3 regions of the Paenibacillus sp. FSL K6-2862 genome follow, and region 1 is predicted to be linked to each of the others. Evidence: riboswitches for the same ligand, from Rfam matches in the RefSeq annotation. Region 1 holds a riboswitch; each other region holds the start of a gene.
The links. Region 1 has a riboswitch for thiamine pyrophosphate ahead of thiC (phosphomethylpyrimidine synthase ThiC). Riboswitches for the same ligand answer to the same signal wherever they lie in the genome.

Region 1 (6,665 bases):
TTGCAGATCTCCATCTGAAGGTCGACATTCTCCTTAATCTTGTGCATCGGCACATGTCCTGGCCCCTCAATCATCACCTGCACATCGTGCTTCCACGCAATCTGTGTCAGTTCACCAAGCGTAGCAAGTTCAGCCATCTGGGCTTCATCATTGGCATCATAGATGCTGCCCGGGCGGAGTCCATCTCCGAGAGAGAAGGCTACATCATACCTTTTCATGATTTCACAGATTTCCTCAAAATGCGTATATAAAAAATTCTCCTGATGGTGTGCAAGGCACCATGCCGCCATAATGGAACCACCCCTTGAAACAATGCCAGTCATCCGTTTGGCCGTCATCGGTATGTAACGCAGCAGTACGCCTGCATGGATTGTAAAGTAATCCACACCCTGCTCAGCCTGCTCAATGAGCGTATCCCGGTACAACTCCCAGGTGAGTGCCTCAGCTTCGCCATTCACCTTCTCCAGCGTCTGATATAGCGGCACCGTCCCGATCGGTACCGGGGAATTGCGGATAATCCATTCCCGAGTGGTATGGATATCCTTGCCCGTGGAAAGATCCATTACCGTATCGGACCCCCAGCGTACCGCCCAAGTCATTTTCTCCACTTCTTCTTCAATCGAAGAGGATACGGCAGAGTTGCCAATATTCGCGTTGATCTTCACGTGGAAATGACGTCCGATCAGCATCGGTTCGCTCTCTGGATGATTGATATTCGATGGCAGAATGGCCCTTCCGCTCGCCAGCTCCTGCCGGACGAATTCCGGCTCCACGCCCTCACGGATAGCAGCAAACTCCATCTCAGGCGTAATGATGCCCTGCCTCGCATAGTGCATTTGGGTGACACAGCGTCCGGATTGTGCACGCAGCGGTTTGCCGCGGAGGCCTGGATATTCTTCAGCTCCGGTTCTCTTGCCTCCAGGCTTCAGCCCGTTATCCTCCGGTTTGACGGTGCGTCCCTGGTACGCTTCTACATCGTTTCGTTCTGTAATCCATTGTGCACGCAAAGCTGGCAGGCCTGCCCGGATATCGGCGTGAAATCCGGGATCCGTCATAGGGCCGCTCGTATCGTACACGCGCAGCGGCTCGTTATGCTCCACCCCTTGGGGTGTATTCGTGTCATGAAGGGCAATTTCACGCTCGGGTACGGCAATGTCCGGACGCGAGCCCTGAATGTAAACTTTGCGGCTGCCGGGAAACGGTTGGACCCGTTCAGCCGCCACTGTTCCCTTTTCCAACCCCTGTCCTACATGTTCCTGTGCTGTTGTTCTGTTGTTTGTGCTCATCGCTACCTCTTCCTCCTCGTTGATTGTCCCATGGATGGGCCAGTTTGATTGCTCATGCACCCGTTCCATATCATCCACGCATAGGCAAGAAAAGAGCGGCCAACTTCCGAAGAAAGAACATTACAGCGGCATAGCGCAGACAGAATCTGGCACAGGCATAAGTGGGTTACACCCAACTCAGCTCCCCCGCAAAAGAAGATAATCCCCTCTGCTGCGAATGATCGCTTGACGCTGTAAATAAAAAAAGCCGGTTCCCGAGGGAACCGGCTTATGTCCATCACCTATAACAAGCCTGATGCCAAGCTCCCACAAGTGGAGACATGCCAAAGGCTGGATTATGCAGGTGTTCGTGGTTATATCGCCGATTACTTCCCTACGCTGGTATGATCCAGATCAGGTGCAAAGGGTCCGGAATCTCATGCGATCCCGTCTCAGTCCGGACAATTCGGACTCCCCCAGTAACGTTAACAGTTGCGGTATGTGTACCGCAGTTTCATATTCAATTCATTCCAGCCTCGCTGGGCTGTCCATTACAGACTAGCGCAAGCTCATCAGAAAAACAACCCTTTATCTTCCATTGCACGCCGGATCAGGACAACATGAGGCCCATCTGCGCGGCTGCTTCCTTCAGTACAGGTGCATATTCGTGCAAAGTTTCCTGGGACAGGCGGCTAACGGGACCCGATACGGATAGCGCAGCAGCAATATTCCCCTTTCGATCCATAATGGGAACCGATACTGCAGCCGCTCCAGGCTCACGTTCTTCGTAGCTGGTCGCATACCCAGTCTCCCGGATATCGCCCATCTGGGCCAGATAAACTTCGGGATCGATAAATACGGGCCATTCGGGGCCATTCATCAGTTCCTCCCGGTCTTCTTCCGTCGCAAATGCCATGAGTACCTTGCTGGAAGCCCCTACGGATAGAGGAAGACGTACACCAACCGGAGCCACCCGCCGGATGGCCTGATCACTCTGAACAGCCTGAATACGGATACGCTCACTGCCATCCCGCAGGTACAGACTGACCGTCTCACCCAAACGATCTCTGAGCCGCTCCATCGCTGGAAGCAGCAAAATAGCAGGGTCATCACTACGGGACATATGAGCAGACAGCTCCCAGATTCGAATGCCGAGCCTGTATTTCTCAGTGGCCGCATCGCGAATGACGAATCCCTTCTCCTCCAGCGTCGCCATCAGACGATGAACCGTACTTTTGTGCAAACCAATCTGGCTCGCAATTTCCGTGAGTCCAAGATCGCTCCGTGTGGTAAAACATAATAATATATCCAGCGCCCGTTCTACAGCCCGGACGGTTAATTTGCGGTCTTCCATGGCATAAAGCCCTCCTCATGTTTCATCACATGAAACTTGGTTACATAAATTATATGAGAAACGATCTCATCTGTAAACTAAAATGAGCCAAATCATGACGATAAGAAGTGTAAATATTTTCTTTTTATAAGACTAAATCCCCTGCAATTTGCACCATCAGGAAATGTTACCCATATATCTTTTGGACTATATAACAATTGCGTAACAAATGCCTCCAATCAATTGACTTTGACTATATGGAAACATACGATAAAGATATAAAAGCAAGACTTTGCTGCACATGCCAGCAAGGACACCACGACATACTATCTGATCTGAACTCGTTGTTATCTTCAATTGATCTTAATAAGGAGGGGCAATCATGTTTCCGACATCCCAGAGCGAAGCCCCGCTGCAAACGAAAGTGTCCGATCTGCCTTCTTCGTTATCACCGAGGCTGATCCGGTTCAAACATATTATCGTAGCGTTGCTGCTCTCCGTTGTATTTTTTCTGCTCTTTTGTTTCATCGCCTTACACGGCTATATTGCCTGGGTATTATCCAACCCGACCGTAGCTCCCGTGTTCTCCAATCCCATGCAGGCCAAGAACATGAAATACGAGGACATCACGTTCCCGGCAGCAGATGGCAGCCGTACGATGCAGGGCTGGTATATCCCCGCAGACACAGATGTCAACAAAACCATTATCTTCAGTCATGGATATGGGGCCAATCGGGAGGAAACCTGGGTTCCCATGTATGACCTCGCTCACTATGCCCACCAGCTCGGGTTCAATGTCGTGATGTTCGACTATGGTTTCGCCTCACAGGTGAACAAGGCAGTCGCTACAGGAGGCAAAGCCGAGTCCCAGCAATTGCTTGGTGCCATTCAGTTCGCCAAGCAGCGCGGTGCTCAGGAGCTTGTCGTCTGGGGATTCTCAATGGGCGCAGGCACGGCATTACAGACTGGGCTGCTAACCGAGAACGTGGATGCCATGATTCTCGACAGCACCTTCCTGCTGGAGCCGGATACACTGTATCACAACATTCATAACCAGATTGATCTGCCTCGCCAACCAACTTTGCAGATCATGAATCTGTTATTCCCGGTTCTGAATGGCACCGGATTACAGCAGATTCCGTATCAGGAAGTCAAAAAGAAAGACTATCCGTTCCCGATCTTCTTCATTCACGGGACGGAGGATGAGAAGGCTCCATATCCAATCGCCGAGCTTCTCGCCGCCAACCAGACGAACACCTACTCAGAGGAATGGATTGTGCAGGACGCGCATCATGAGCTGATCTTCCGGGAACATCCGAAGGAGTATCTCCGCCGTGTCTCTACGTTCCTGAGTCATGTGACGAAGACGAGCAGCGATGATGTGGAAAATACCAATACCGGAGAATAGAATCTTCCGGTGATCAGAGCCCCTATGGGGCTCTTTTTTTATGCACACATAGGACAACATGGCAGGAGAATATACTTTTGGGACGGTTATAAATGGTTAATCACAGTATCCCTTGATTTTACAATTTAATTGAATGGAGGTTTGCCGCATATGAATTGGTCTAGCTATGGACCCTTGCTGCCTCTGCGCATCCTAGAGGAGATAAGGTTCTGGAAGGAGCAGGAGAAAGAGCATACGCTTGTTATCCGGGCACTGGTTCCCGATCTGGAGCCCACTTACGTGAAGCTGCTTGAAGAATGGGCAGTGACGTTTGAAAATACCGAGAAGGTAGCCAACCAGCTGCTGAAGCAGCTGTTACCCGGAACCCATCCGCCTGCCCCTTACATTATCGGATGTGTGGAACAGCTTGTCGCCTCTGCACGTTCACAATCGCGGGAGTTCATCAGGCAGCTGTACGTCCTGCTTGAGCAAAGTGCCGCTGTGCAAGCTGTCCCGCTCGCTAAGGCAGTCATTCTGCACTTTATCCGCGAATCGGAGTATTTCCTCGGCGTACTCGATACCTTGATTCAGCCTGGAATCATGCGGGATTCGGCAAGTGATGCACCCTTTTCTTTGGAGAAGTATGTTCAATTGTCAGGACGCACCGAGCGTGAAGCAGCGGAGGAGCCGTCTTCCGTTGCTGGAAAAGCTAACGCTCCGTCAGCTCCATCAGCTCCGGCACCTTCATCATCTTCTTCACAGGTGCAGTATTCAGAGGTCTCCGGTCTATCACCTTCTTCCGGTACGACAGAGACCATCACCTTACCTTCTACACCTCCAGTAAAGGAGAGACCTGTTCCGATTGGAGGACACACGCTGCCTCCTCTGCCGTATGCCTACAACGCACTCGAACCACATATTGACGAGATGACGATGCGCATTCATCACGATAAACACCATCAATCCTATGTGGATGGACTCAATACAGCCGAGAAGAAATTGGCAGAGTCGCGCAAAAAAAATAATTTCGAACTCGTCAAACATTGGGAACGAGAACTTGCCTTCAATGGTGCAGGCCATTACCTGCATACGATCTTCTGGACGATCATGAATCCCAAAGGCGGCGGCAAACCTTCCGGCTTGCTTGCTGAACAGATCAAACGAGATTTTGGCAGTTATGAGGCATTCAAAAATCAATTCACTGAAGCAGCCAACAAAGTGGAAGGCAGCGGTTGGGCTTTGCTCGTCTGGAGCCCGCGGGCGCACCGTTTGGAGATTTTACAGGCAGAAAAGCACCAGAACCTGTCCCAGTCCGACATCGTCCCCCTCCTGCCGCTGGATGTATGGGAGCATGCCTACTATCTGAAGCATCAGAATGAGCGCAAGAAATATATTGAGGACTGGTGGAATGTCGTCTATTGGCCTGCGGTGGCTGAACGTTACGAAACGGCACGGAAGCTGTTGTGGCCACCCTACTAGAACTGAAAAGGGAACAAGAAAAAAGAGATATCTCCAGCCTGTAGACTGCCAGATATCTCTTCTTCATTTGCAATAAAAAAAGCAAGCCCTCTTGATTCAAGAAGACTTGCTTGTATTTGGATAGGTCTCTGACGCGTCATGCTAGACTAGGAAGCACAGCCCTCGCACGCAACATAGTTGTCCCCAACCTGTTTGCTGATGGCAATCAGGTCACCCAGCTTGATATCTTCCTCACCTGTGAACTCCAGGTCGGCAATACGTGCAACGATCAAAGCCGCAGCTTCTTCCTTGCTTGTTGCCATTTGGCTGAACTCAGACTTCTCGCCTGAAGAAACAACCTCATATTCAAATGTATATCTCAAAGTTTCCATCTTGGCACTCTCCTTCCGAAATCACATCATATCATCTCTATTAACCAATTCCAAGTGTTCTCGAACGATACTAATCGTAGCGCAATTTCATCTGCTCTGCCGTCTGCCTGACTGCCTCTCGATCAACGGACAATACGCGGTCAGTCTCAGCCAAAGGGTATCGATTACGAAGCGTACGGACCAAGGAAGCGGTGTAAGCTGCTGCAGAAGGCACTCCTGCCAGCTCTTGAAGACTCGCCATTGTGCCGGGGCGAACATCGGGATACCCTTCCTGCAGGCCGTCTGCTGCATGCTCATAGAACCTGCGTACCTCTGCCGCCAGCTTGTCTCCATGCCCTTCGACGATAATAAAAGCCGTAATAATATAAGCCTTCGCCTGTCTTCGCTGGGCGATACCGCAAAATTTCAATCCGCCGACACTAACATCATAATCACCGGGGCAGAAGGCCCCCTCGATCTCTCCGGTTTGCGCCTGATTTGACCATGGCGTTAACGACTCGGCAATAAGAGCAGCCATCTCGCGGAAGTCATCGTGAATATTAATAGCACGGGCTGGATTAGGCAAAATCAGTGAAATGTTAACCACGCCCGGATGAAGAGGCACAGCTGCACCTCCTGAGGGACGAACACAGACAGCGGTTCCCTGCGTTCTCATGCCTTCCATTGCCTCTACAGCCTTGGGGAGGCGGCGGTCCCGCAGTCCTGCAACAAAAGCGTCAGGATGACGCCAAATATGGGCGACCGGCAGATGCCCTTCGCCTACACGGCGGCACATCACCTCTTCCCATGCAAATGCCTCAAGCACACTGCTTCCATACCGAAGCAATGGT
Region 2 (6,665 bases), 3.5 Mb from region 1:
CAAAAAGCACAACATATCGATGCCTATGAGAAACAGCAGGAATATATTAAGAAACAGGAAGATTTTATTCAGCGTAACAAGGCAAGAGCCTCCACTTCCGGACGTGCTAAAAGCCGTGAGAAGCAGCTGGGCAAGATTGAACGAATCGATCGCCCGGATGAAGCAGCAAAACCGACATTTAAATTCAAAGATGCCCGTGCCAGCAGCAAAACAGTATTCGAGGGAATTGATTTTGAGATTGGTTATTCCTACCCTTTGCTGCCTAAAATGACAATGACAATCGAACGTGGTGAGAAAATAGCCATTGTCGGATGTAACGGTGTAGGTAAGTCGACACTTCTTAAAACCATACTGGGAAAGATACCTCCAATTAGCGGTAAAACGTTCCTGGGGGATTATCTGGAGACAGCTTATTTTGAACAGGAGGTCCGTGCGGGCAATATTACGCCGATTGAAGATGTGTGGAACGAATTCTCTCACCTGACGCAGAACGAAGTACGAGGGCATCTGGCCCGATGTGGTTTGAAAAACGAGCACATCACTCGCCCGCTGAGTGCACTGAGTGGGGGAGAACAAGCGAAAGTTCGCTTGTGCAAGCTTCTGATGCGTGAAAGCAATTGGATCCTGTTTGATGAACCGACAAACCACCTGGATGTAACAGCAAAAGCGGAGCTAAAACGAGCTCTGCAAGAGTTTAAAGGTACAGTATTGCTCGTTTCGCATGAACCTGAATTTTATCAGGATTGGGTCACCAAGACATGGGACGTCGAAGCCTGGTCTGAGAAAAACTAGTTGTTGTGGAGCAATGAAGTACTCTACAATCAAACATCAACATGAGTTTGAGAAATCAACGGTGACAAAAAAAGGTGACTATGGTAACATAGGCTACAACTTCATATGATCACTAGGGGGGCCGCTCGTTGCGGCTGAGATGGAATAATGCGATTCCGGACCCTTTGCACCTGATCTGGATTATACCAGCGTAGGGAAGTGGCGCGTTTTAGTTAATGATATGGGCAAATTAATATTCGATTTTGCAGCGAATGTGAATGCTCACGAGTGGAGCATGAAGATATCTCGTATATATCAAGGCTATGGTTTATAGCTTGTATACCTGACAACTGGCATGTAAAGCTCATTTAACTAACTTGACATGTTATCGCGGCCACTCCCTACGGGAGTGGCTTTTTTGTGCTTACATATTGACAGCAGGGAAGGTGAAACCAAACGGATATCTCTAAGAAACTTGTGAATTCATTATCGTTTGAACTGCATGCTGTTTCACCGGGCATAGGGGATGAACAACGTTTTGTGAAGATTGCAACGGATGTATGGCCCTGGCTTGACTATATTCACATCCGGGAGAAACATCTAACCACCGAACAAAAAATTCAATGGGCGTATAGTTTGCTGTACGCAGGAATTCCATCTGACAGGATCGTGATCAATGGTCTATGTGAGCTGAATGAATTGGAAAAGCATGTATTAATTCAGAGGGTTCATTGGGGCCAGTCCAATATGACGACTATTCAAGGCAGCAGCCTGAACAAAAGCGATCGACTTCGTCTCGGCATTTCTGTTCACTCTCTTCACGAAGCTAGAGAAGCTGAAGAACGCGGAGCAGATTACCTCTTTTATGGTCATGTATTTTCCTCCAGCAGTAAACCTGGGATCAAGCCGAGAGGGCTATCCGCCCTGTCTGAAATATGTTCAGGCGTTTCCATTCCCGTAATTGCCATTGGCGGCATTGAACCGGCAAACATAGCTGCTGTACGTGCAGCTGGAGCAAGTGGTGCGGCAGTAATATCATCTATCTGGGCTAGCGATAATCCGCAAAGCGCAGCAGCAGCCTTGAGGCAGGCTATTGAACGATAGAAATAAGAACGAATCGCGGAGGTGAATGAATGAGCGGAGAAGCAAGAGGTCGAAGACGAAGTGGCAGCCTTTACCGAAATGGAGCTGCTTTTACGGCCCAAATACGTGGAGAACTTCGTGGCAAGCTTCATGCGGAAACGATAGTGGTGGGAGGCGGCGTTATAGGTTGTGCCATCGCGTATGAGCTAGCTTCACGAGGTAAAGAAGTAATTTTAATCGAGCGTGCGCGTATTGCAAGTGAGACATCTTCTGCCGCAGCGGGCATGTTAGCTGCAGACAGCGAGACGTTTCATACTACTGTGATGTCAAAACTAGCATATGAAAGTAGAAAACGACTGCATCAGCAAAAAGAACAGATTCAACGACTAAGCGGCATTGAAATTGGCTTGCAGCAGAATGGATTTATTACACCATTTCGGAATGAAGACGAGATGAAAAAGTATAGCGATACCAGAAAAAGTACAGATTTGCTTACAGAGCAAATTTGGTGGGATCATTCCAATCTTCAACGTGAAGCCCCATGGATAAGCAAGGAAGCTTTCGGGGCTCTGTATAGAGCTTCAGAAAGTGAACTTCTTCCTGTCAATTTGGCACGTGCCTATGCGGTCGCAGCTCAAACAATGGGGGCCAAATTAATCGAAGGTGTACAGAATGTAAGTCTAACTGCGGATTCGAGTGGAGTCCAGGGTATGGAAACGTCGATTGGAAGATTAACGTGTAAGCATGTTGTTGTCGCAGCTGGATTACAAGGTGGAGAGATGTTGAAACAGGTGGGTCTTAACCTGCCCACTCTTCCGGTGAAAGGTGAAATTGCTGCAATACAATATGCGAAACATGATGCAGATTACAGACCTGACAAGACGGTTTATGCAGATAATGTATACATTGTCCCCAAAGCAAACGGCGAAGTCTGGATCGGAGCAACCAGTTTACCAGGGCGCTCGGATCGTGATGTAACTGTTGAAGGTATTCAAAAGCTGCTTGCATCCGCAGCAGGCTGGGTCCCTGGAATTCAGCAAGCCCAGTTTATCCGTGCTTGGGCAGGGGTTCGACCAGCGACTCCTGACGGTTTGCCTTATCTGGGAGCTTGTAAAAGCGTACCTGGGCTATATGCAGCATTTGGACATTACAGAAACGGCATCTTACTGAGCGCAATAACCGGCAGTCTGATGGCTGATTTGATTGCTGGCCATTCTTCGGAAGAACTTGGCATTGATGAATTGAGTCCGGAGCGTTTGAGCAGAAAGGAGATTATGCAGTGAACATCATCGTAAACGGGCAGAGCATGAACATTAATGACGATTTGAATCATGTGGATCAGCTGCTGCAATCTTTTAATTTGCAGGTAAAAACTGTGGTGGTTGAGTTAAATCGTCAGATTTTGATGAGGGAGCACCATGCATCGACCGTATTAAGAGACGGAGACCGAATTGAGATCGTACATTTTGTGGGAGGCGGTTAATATATGCTGAAGGTAGGACATCATTCATTTTCTTCCAGATTGTTGTTGGGTACGGGCAAATTTGACGATTTGGATATACAGAGTCAAGCGGTAGAAGCTTCAGGAACCGAAGTGCTGACTTTTGCCGTTCGACGCCTGAACTTGGAAGAGCGGGATAAACGCCACTTCCTTGATACACTCGATTTGAAGAGATTCACTTTACTTCCTAATACCGCGGGTGCTTCCACTGCAGAAGAGGCCGTCCGAACCGCTGAACTTGCCCGTGCCTCAGGACTTTGTGATATGATAAAAGTAGAAGTGATCGGAGATGGAGTCACACTGCTGCCTGATCCAATCGAAACGTACAAGGCCTGCGAGATCTTGTTGGAAAAAGGATTCATCGTACTGCCTTATATCTCGGATGATGTGATTTTAGCCAAACGGCTTCAACGGCTCGGGGTTCATGCAGTCATGCCAGGTGCCTCACCGATCGGAGCAGGAAGAGGCATTATCAACCCATACAATTTGGAAATCATAATAGAACAAGCGGTTGTTCCTGTAATTGTGGATGCGGGATTGCGTTCCCCCAAAGATGCTGCTTATGCCATGGAGCTGGGGGCGGATGGTGTGCTGCTGAATACGGCGGTGTCCGGTTCAACGGATGCAGTTAAAATGGCAAAAGCAATGCGAATGGGAGTTGAGGCAGGAAGACTTGCTTATGAAGCAGGCATGATACCCGTTAAGCGTTATGCGGCAGCCAGCAGTCCGGCGGAAGGAATGGTTCATACATGATAGAAGAAACAAATTCAACGGAGCAAAGTGATCGATATTCGAGACAGGAACGATATGCTCCGTTTGGCAAAGAAGGTCAGCGTAGACTAAACAACAGCAGGGTTGTTATCGTGGGGGCAGGTGCACTGGGAACTGGCATTGCAGAGACGCTCGCCAGGTCAGGTATTGGACACATTACCATTGCGGACCGGGACTATGTGGAATGGAGCAACCTGCAGCGACAGCAGCTCTATGTTGAACAGGATGCAGTTCAGCGAATGCCAAAAGCGATGGCAGCCCAAAAACGCCTGCTCGATATCAACTCTTCGATTGTCATTGAAGGCAAGGTGATGGATGTCCGTGCAGACGAGCTGGAGGATCTCATTCAAAATGCAGATCTTATCATGGATGCCACGGATAATTTTGATACAAGGCTGCTGATTAATGACATGTCCCAGAAGTACCGCATTCCCTGGATTTATGGGGGGTGTGTGGGGAGTTATGGTATCACGTATACGTTCCTGCCCGGGGATACTCCTTGTTTGAACTGTTTACTTGGAGAGGTACCGCTTGGCGGAGATACTTGCGATACATCGGGGATTATACCCCAGGCTGTGCAGATGGTAACGGCGAACCAGACTGCAGAAGCGATGAAGCTTCTTAGCGGTAATGAAGGTGCGCTGCGGCGTAAGCTGTTGTCTTTTGATGTATGGCGGAATGAGTACATATCCATAAATGTGGATGGGGCCAAAAAAGCAGATTGTCCTTCCTGTGGAAATACCGCTTCCTATCCTTACCTTTCCGCTGCCAATCTGGAGAAAACCGATGTGTTATGCGGTAGGGATACGGTTCAGATTCGTCCTTCTCGCTCCATGAAGCTGAATCTTCAAGATACGGCTGAGCGTCTGAGGAGGCTTGATGAAGGACCAGTTGAAGTTAATCCGTTCCTGATCTCTTTTACGACAGGGGCGCATCGATTGGTGATTTTTCAGGATGGACGTGTTTTGGTTCATGGTACAAAAGATACTGCAGAAGCTCGTACACTCGTACATCGATACTTTGGCTAAATGATTAATTTCTCGAGTCTGTTCCCTATAGGGGAATGGACTTTTTCGTTTTACGGCATGCTAAGCAAACAACAGGTTGCTGTCCTTCTGGTGAAAAATGAGGATCGAATGCGTCATCCTACACCTTGACAGCGGTTTGAGACAGGCCGGGTGAATCGAGATGAAAACGTCCATTTTACTGATTGGTGCAGAGGATCGAACGAACGTTTACATGGAAGTGTTGTGTGCCGAAGGTTACTCCGTTTCTGATATTACTTGGGAAGAGCTGTATCAGGAACAGGACTCTGGGCTTGGAACCTGCACTATGATCATCGGGGTGGTTGAAAATCAGGACGAGCGTGACACTTCCATAGTGGAGGAACTGCAATGGCTAATGGAGCAAAAGGAAGGCATTGTTCCTGTTATCGTCATAGCATCTCACGCAACCCCTGAACAGATAGTGGCTTGGCTTGATCAAGGCGCGAATGATGTCATTGTTGAACCGTTTCAGTGGAAAATCGTGATGGCGAGAATTCGAAATTTGCTCCGCGTCTTCTCGAATGCAGCCCGAACGGATGAGGAGGTTATCGTCGTGCATGATCTTAAAGTGAATCTGCGTTCACGCAGGGTAAGCCGTGCAGGGGAATATCTCATGTTGACACCAAAAGAGTATGAACTGCTGGAATTTTTGGCCAGGCACGTGAATGAGGCGTGTACGCGGAGTGCAATTCTAAGGGAAGTGTGGGGGTATGATTTTGCGATGGATACCAATGTAGTGGACGTATATATTAAACATTTGCGTGTTAAGGTAGATAAAGGGAGAGATATTAAACTGATTCATACCGTACGCGGCATCGGCTACATGCTTCATACCAGTTAATGAATGACTCCCAGTATAAATATGACGTTAAATTACCAAAATACGCCTGTTTGTAATCCTTAGAAAGTTGGGTAAATATAAAAGGACCGGATCCAAGATCCGGTCCCAACTGCCTGTCTATAGTATATATTAGAGTATAACTACAGTACGCGGCGAGCTTTAATATATGTTCTTTTCCAAGTACCGGAATTCAAATCCGAGATGGTTACACCAGGAGAGCCGTAAGTGTGCAGAATTTTGCCATTGCCAGCGTATACTCCTACGTGAGTAATGTTTGAACCTGTGGAACGACTACCGCTCGAGAAGAATACCAGATCTCCTACACGCAGGTTAGCCTTCGATACAGCCTTACCTTCTTTGGATTGTTTTACAGACGTACGTGGCAAATCTACACCATACTTCTTAAAGATATATTTCATAAAAGAAGAGCAGTCAAAATTTTTCGTAGTGGACGTTGACGCGCCAAATTTATATGGTGTTCCCGTAAATTTTTTGCCGTAGTTTACGATTTGTTGTCCAGTAGATACGGATGCAGTTGCTGCTTGTGCAACAGGTGCATTTGTCATTAATACAGCTCCAAAACCTAATGTAGCGCACAACCCGACGGTTACGGCCTTTTGGACTAAGATGTTTGTTTTCATGTTGTTTGTTA
Region 3 (6,665 bases), 240 kb from region 1:
CGAATGGTTTCTGCACTGAAGAGCATGCCTGTTTTTACCGCTCCGGGCTGGAAATCTTCACCTGTGGAATCGAGCTGCTGGGCAATACCTTCCAAAGGAACCGGATAGACTCCCTGAACGCCTAGTGTATTCTGTGCGGTAACGGCTGTAATGACAGACAAGCCGTAAGCGCCCAGCTCCTGAAAGGTTTTCAGATCCGCCTGAATGCCGGCCCCGCCGCCATTATCCGACCCGGCAATCGTGAGTGCCTGCGCCATACTCATTGGGTATCACCACCAAGCTGTCGAACCCGAGCCTGCTGAGCGACCCCGTCCGGAGTTACCAGCGCAAGCTGGTTTAACAGCTCGATCTGGAAACTGCCTGGCCCGAGATGGGCTGTGCGCGCTGCCGCGATCTCGGCTGCAACGCCATAGAAGGTAAGTGCTTCAACAACACTGCTTAGCAATTCTTCTCCTGAAGGTGCAATCGCAGCAAAGGCACCTATGATGGAGCTAAGCAAACATCCTGCGCCAGTGACCTGGGTGAGCAGGGCATGTCCATTTTGCGTCAGGAATGTGGTCTGCCCATCCGTAATGATATCCTCGCGTCCAGTGATAACGACAATGCAGCCGAGCTTCTGCGCTGCCCGCTCGGCGATCCCGGTGCGGTCACCTTCGCCTTGGCCTGCATCGACACCCTTGATGCTCCAGTTCTCGCCTATGACATTGGCGATTTCTGCCACATTACCCCGCAGTACGGTAAGTCGAAGCTCGCGCACGAGCATCTGAACCGTATCCGTGCGATAGGCCGTAGCGCCAGCTCCCACCGGGTCGAGTACAACTGGCACATGATGGGCATTGGCTGATTGTCCGGCGAGGCGTATGGCCTGGACAACCTGGTCATCGAGTGTGCCAATGTTGAGCACAACCGCTCCGGCCATTTTAGCGACATCGGCTACCTCTTCATGCGCATAGGCCATGAAGGGAGAGGCGCCCAGTGCGAGCAGACCGTTGGCCGTAAAGGGAGCAACCACGAGGTTGGTGATATTGTGAACCAGTGGATTTTGAGTACGAACTCGTGCTAGATATGACATTTGAAATTCCCTTCTGATAAGCCATTATTTTTTAGCAGCAACTGTACTTTTTACTTATCCTGCAAGTTGATAAACGCATCCTCGGCCTGTACCGAATCCGGAATCAATTCACGTTGTACCAGCCACTTCCGCACGTTATCCCAGGAGGAAGGTTCCTGCCAGCCGAACGGGATACCTTCTTCAGTCATGAGCGGAAACAGAATGTCCAGGCTCTTTGTTTCAATTTCCCGATCCAGTGGGGACGTCTCATTTTCGTGTGCGAGCAGGATGTTCAACGCTTCATCGGGATGCTCGGTCACATAGTTCTGACCTTCCTGGATCGCTTTGACGAAGCGGGTGAGCTGATCCTTCTTCGTCTCAATTCCCTCGTCGCTTGCCGTGAGAACGAGTTCGTAATAATCCGGCACGCCGTAATCGACGGGGTTAATTGACTTAACGGGATGACCTTCTTTCTCGAGAATCAACTGTTCATGATTGATAAAACCACCCATGATCGCATCGGCCTGACCGGAGGCCAGTGAAGGGATCAGATCGAAACCGACATCCACCAAATTCATGCGATCCGGATCACCGCCATCCTGACTCATCATCGTACGCACCATGGCTTCATATAGGGGAACGGAGGAATACCCTACCGTCAGTCCTTCAAGATCCTTGGGTGAGTTCACCTTCCCGTCCGTTTCTGTCAGCAGATGAACGAGTGGATGCCGAACGACAGCGGCAATGGATCGTACGGGGATGCCTTCTCCACGGGCTAGCAGAATTTGCGGCTGATAGCTCAGCGCCAGATCCACTTTGCCAGCGGCTACAAGTTTGAGCGCATCATTCGTATCGGCAGGCATCTGAATGTCCACATCGAGCCCTTGGTCTGCGAAGTATCCCTTTTCCTGTGCTGCGTATATAAAGGAATGGACTGCGTTCGGATACCAGTCGAGCATGATGGACAATGAATCATGGTCACCAGACGACGATCCGGTTGCTGTTGAATCTGTGCCCTGTACCTGGGGATTGGAATCGGACGATGATGGGTTCGCACCCGTATTGCCACAACCGCTGACGATCAGCAATAAACAGATGAGGGCAGGAAGCAGGATGTGAATGATTTTCTTTTTTCTCATGGATAAATGGGCCTCGTTTCGTTCATTTTTGTTTGGTTCCAATCGCTGATATGTTTCAAAGAGATCTACAGGAAGGAGCACGTGTTATCTCATTGCGATTGCCTTTTCATCGACTTTCCTCTGCCTGCATGGTCTGCATTCCGCTTCAATCCGAGGGTTCGCTCCAGCCAGGCTATAAACACGAACAGTCCGATGCCCAGCAAGGATAACAGCAGAATGGAGGCAAACATGGCATCGGTATTCATGCTGCTGGACATTCTGCGGCTGAAATAACCAAGTCCTTTGCTGCCTCCGAGCCATTCGCCAATGGTTGCGCCGACCACGCAGTACACCACCGACATCTTCAATCCTGAAAAGAAAGAGGGCAGCGCAAGAGGTACCTGAAGCTTGCGAAACAGATCCCACTTGCTTGCTCCCATGGTCATCAGCAGTTCGCGCTGTTCCGGGTCGCCTTGACGGAGACCATCATAGGTGCTGACCACAATCGGGAAGAATGCGATCAGAAATACCACAGCAACTTTGCTCCAGAGTGTGTAGCCAAACCACAGAATGAATACAGGAGACAGGGCAATCAGTGGAATGGTCTGGCTGATTACGATGAAGGGATACAGCGCCTTTTCAATCGAAGGGCTGAGGTGCATGCCCGCTGCCAGAGCGCTTCCGGCCACGATGGACAAGCCGAAGCCAACCGCAACCTCCACCAATGTGGCAGGCAGATGGGTTCCGAGGAGCAGACGCCGATGCTCAACTAGAGAACTCACTATCGATGTAGGTGCAGGGATAATGAAAGAAGGAACCCAGCCTAATCGAACGATGCATTCCCAGCTGGCAAGCATCAGGAGGAGAAGCGCAGCGAACAGGCCATAGCGGGCAAACCATCTGCTGACGTTAAAGCTTCGCATGTAATTGTTCCTCCAACCGTTGTCGCATCCGTATAAGATCCGGATCGTAGACCATGCCCGAATGTCTCGGACGGGGCAGAGGCACCGTCATGTCCAGCAGCTGCCGACCGCCAGGAGTGAGAAGGATAATCCGGTCACTTAATAACAGGGCTTCTTCGATATCATGCGTGATAAACAGCACCGTTTGGCGGAGGCTTTCCCACAATTCAAGCAGCCAGCGATGCATCTCCCGCTTGGTCATGGCATCGAGCGCGCCGAAGGGCTCGTCCAGCAGCATCAGCTGTCCTCCCGTCAGCAAGGTACGCAGCAGGGCGACCCGCTGCCTCATGCCGCCGGACAGTTCGTCCGGGTAGGCATGCTCATAGCCGGATAAGCCGAATCTGTCGAGTCCGGCCATAATGTCAGCTCGCAGCTTCACCTTGTCCTGCTTCCTCGGGGCAAGCTCCGAGGGAAGCAGACAGTTCTCCATAACCGTCCGCCAGGATAACAGCAAATCCTTCTGCGGCATGTAGGCAACCCGCCCGAGTCGCTGTCCTGGCGGCACCCCAGCAATTTCGATCGTGCCTTGCGTCGGTTCAAGCAAGCCTGCCAGCAGCTTGAAGAGTGTGCTCTTGCCCGACCCGCTGGAGCCGATCAGCGAGACGAATTCTCCCTTTTTTACACACATCGACACATTGGAGAGCACGGGGGAATGTCTCTGATCCGGAAAAGTGAAGGTCATGTTGTCAATCTGTACATCGTTGCTCATCTGGTTCCTTGACCCCCTTGGAATAAAAACTGCCTGAACGGAAATGCACGTTGTTTGCGATCTGTTGTAAGTAAACGCGAAAAAGCCCGCCCATTTCCGGAGAAATGAGTGGGCCTGTTAAGTTCAACCGACATTCATGTACATATGAATATGAAGAAAATCCGTTAACTGAAAGTCCGCTCCACTTCCCTCCGCTGGTATGATCCAGATCAGGTTCAAAGGGTCCGAATACATTCATTCGTCTCAGCCGCAAGGCTCCCCTAGTGCAATCGTTCAAAATATGCAGTTGTGTACACAGCATATATCACGTGCCCGCGAGATGTAAAGAGGGCGGCTTAAAAGAAGTATGCGTAAAGAAGTTAGGAAAGTGACCTATTCTAATTGTTTGAGTGTAACAGTGAATCAAGCTCACCGATCAGACGGGCAATCTGTTCAGGTGTGCCAATCGTAATCCGAAGCCAGGTAGGCATGGCGAATTCGGCACCGCCGCGGACAGAGATGCCTCTGTTTAACAATTCTTTGGTAATCGGGCCACTATCCTGCAACAGATCCACCATGATGAAATTCGTTTCGGAAGGGATGTAGGGTAACTTCCAATGATCAAAAGACTGCATTAACGTTTCCCGTCCCTGACGATTGTAGTGCAGGCAATGAGAAACAAATTCATGATCATCCAGGCTGGCTGAAGCAGCGGCTTGGGAGGTGGCTGTCAAACTGATGGGCAGCTTGACCCGGTTAATGCCTTCAATGATGCTTTCATTCCCGATGCCATATCCAATTCGCAGGCCGGCAAGTCCATATATTTTGGAGAAGGTTCGCAAAATAATCAGATTATTATACTGCTCCAGCAGCTTAACCGTATCAGGATAATCTTCACTTTCCGCAAATTCATAATACGCTTCGTCCAGGACAACCACGACATGGGAGGGCACATGTTCGAGTAAACCAAGCAGGGCATCTGCCGTGAAAATGGTTCCGGTTGGATTATTCGGATTGCACAGCCAGATGATTCGGGTAGAAGCATTGATCCGCTGCCGGAATTGCTCCAGGTCCAGTGAATGGTTGACCAAAGGCACTTCATGAATAACCCCGCCTGCCAGTAGCGTAGCACCCTTATACCAGTTAAAGGAGGGGACAGGAATGAGTGATTCCTCGCCCGGATTAAGATAGGCTTGGGCGGTAAGGGTTAGGAGCTCGAATGATCCACTGCCAAATACCAGTTGGGAGGTACGCACACCCAGACGTTCCGCAAGTTTGTCATGCAGCAGTTGGCTGGAACCGTCGGGGTATTGAGCCAGAAGATCGGAGCTCAGCGATCTGACTGCTTCCGCTGCCAGGGGAGAAGAGCCAAACGGATTCTCGTTCGCTGCAAGTCGATCTACACTTTCCAGTCCCAATTCCCGCCGGATCTGTTCCATGGATTTGGCAGGTGTATAAGCCGGAATTTGATTTAACAGATCTTTAACAGGAGGAGAGGGAACGGTTGAGAGGGATTGCATAATCATACCTTCTTTCCAGTGGAATTAGATCGAGAATGATATCTGTTTCTGGGCTATCCGCTGTGGTGTCTCTTGTGGAGGAGTCAACAAGCGATTTAGAATAAGATTTTCAAAATGAGCAAACCCGCTGTCCCGAACACGTGGACGCTCCAGCGTAATTCGGGTATCCATCGTTATATGACCATCCTCGATTAACAGCACCCTGTCAGCCAGCGCAACCGCCTCACTGACATCATGAGTGACCAGAATGACAGTCAGATCTTCTTCTACCCACAAGCGTTCGATTAATTGCTGCATCTCAATTCGGGTCAATGCATCCAATGCACCCAGCGGTTCATCCAGCAGCAGCAAACGCGGATGACTTGCGAGTGCCCGTGCCAAGGCAACACGTTGTTTTTGTCCGCCAGATAATACCCCCGGCCAGTCACCTTCACGCTCTCCAAGTCCTACATTGCGAAGCGACTGGCGTGCATCTTCCTTGTTCTTGTCGGGGATTCCCAGCCGTACATTGTCGAGCACGGATTTCCAAGGCAGCAGTCGGGCTTCCTGAAACAGAAACCGTGTCTCTGGTGCTGTACTGCCAAGCTTTCTGTTGCCCAGCATAACGCTTCCGGAAGAGGGGGATTCCAGCCCGGCGATCAGACGCAGCAAAGTGCTTTTGCCACAACCACTTCGTCCAACGATGGCTACAAATTCCCCTTGTCTTACATTGACATTGATGTCGGATAGAATTGTCCGCTGATCATACGATTTCTGAACCCTATCTACTTGAAGAAAAGGACTGATCTGACTTGTGCTCATGGATCAATTCACGCTCCTTTGGCTTTACTTGCGGGATAGAGCCGGGTTCCAGCGCAGCCAGCGCCGTTCCAGCCATTTGGCGATGGTATCGGACAGCTTGCCCAGCAGGGCATATAGCAGAATGCTTAAGACGATTACATCCATCTGCATGAATTCCCGCGCATTCATCGCCATGTAGCCAATCCCCGCATCCGCCGCAACCGTCTCGGCTACGATAAGGGTCAGCCACATAATGCCAAGTGCATAACGAATACCCACGAGAATGGAAGGCAGTGCACCAGGTAGGATAATGTCTTTATAAAGGGACCAACGGCTGAGGCCATATACTTTGCCCATTTCAATCAGACCGGGATCGACCGATCGTATGCCGTGGAACGTATTCAGATATACCGGAAAGAATACACCCAGGGAAACGAGAAATAATTTTGCTTCTTCACCGATCCCGAACCACACAATAACGAGGGGGATCAAGGACAGATGCGGAATGTTACGGATCATCTGTACCGAGGAGTCGGCGATCTTTTC

Region 2: it holds a riboswitch for thiamine pyrophosphate, as region 1 does, so the genes downstream of both, MHB82_RS18540 (thiamine phosphate synthase) here and thiC (phosphomethylpyrimidine synthase ThiC) in region 1, are expected to answer to the same signal.
Region 3: it holds a riboswitch for thiamine pyrophosphate, as region 1 does, so the genes downstream of both, MHB82_RS04090 (ABC transporter ATP-binding protein) here and thiC (phosphomethylpyrimidine synthase ThiC) in region 1, are expected to answer to the same signal.

What each region holds. Positions count from the first base shown of each region.
Region 1 is NZ_JBBOSN010000001.1:640,741-647,405, reverse strand. Features, by position in the region: gene thiC (phosphomethylpyrimidine synthase ThiC) at 1-1,286, opposite strand, end outside; TPP riboswitch at 1,640-1,753, opposite strand; gene MHB82_RS03080 (IclR family transcriptional regulator) at 1,876-2,619, opposite strand; gene MHB82_RS03075 (alpha/beta hydrolase) at 2,981-4,006, shown strand; gene MHB82_RS03070 (Fe-Mn family superoxide dismutase) at 4,157-5,464, shown strand; gene MHB82_RS03065 (hypothetical protein) at 5,611-5,835, opposite strand; gene MHB82_RS03060 (lipoate--protein ligase family protein) at 5,906-6,665, opposite strand, start outside.
Region 2 is NZ_JBBOSN010000001.1:4,138,761-4,145,425, reverse strand. Features, by position in the region: gene abc-f (ribosomal protection-like ABC-F family protein) at 1-792, shown strand, start outside; TPP riboswitch at 897-1,006, shown strand; gene MHB82_RS18540 (thiamine phosphate synthase) at 1,249-1,875, shown strand; gene thiO (glycine oxidase ThiO) at 1,905-3,137, shown strand; gene thiS (sulfur carrier protein ThiS) at 3,134-3,337, shown strand; gene MHB82_RS18525 (thiazole synthase) at 3,341-4,108, shown strand; gene MHB82_RS18520 (ThiF family adenylyltransferase) at 4,105-5,154, shown strand; gene MHB82_RS18515 (response regulator transcription factor) at 5,315-6,013, shown strand; gene MHB82_RS18510 (C40 family peptidase) at 6,154-6,654, opposite strand.
Region 3 is NZ_JBBOSN010000001.1:880,769-887,433, forward strand. Features, by position in the region: gene thiD (bifunctional hydroxymethylpyrimidine kinase/phosphomethylpyrimidine kinase) at 1-263, opposite strand, end outside; gene thiM (hydroxyethylthiazole kinase) at 260-1,072, opposite strand; gene MHB82_RS04080 (ABC transporter substrate-binding protein) at 1,123-2,190, opposite strand; gene MHB82_RS04085 (ABC transporter permease) at 2,280-3,092, opposite strand; gene MHB82_RS04090 (ABC transporter ATP-binding protein) at 3,079-3,840, opposite strand; TPP riboswitch at 4,010-4,112, opposite strand; gene hisC (histidinol-phosphate transaminase) at 4,218-5,339, opposite strand; gene MHB82_RS04100 (ATP-binding cassette domain-containing protein) at 5,364-6,140, opposite strand; gene MHB82_RS04105 (ABC transporter permease subunit) at 6,165-6,665, opposite strand, start outside.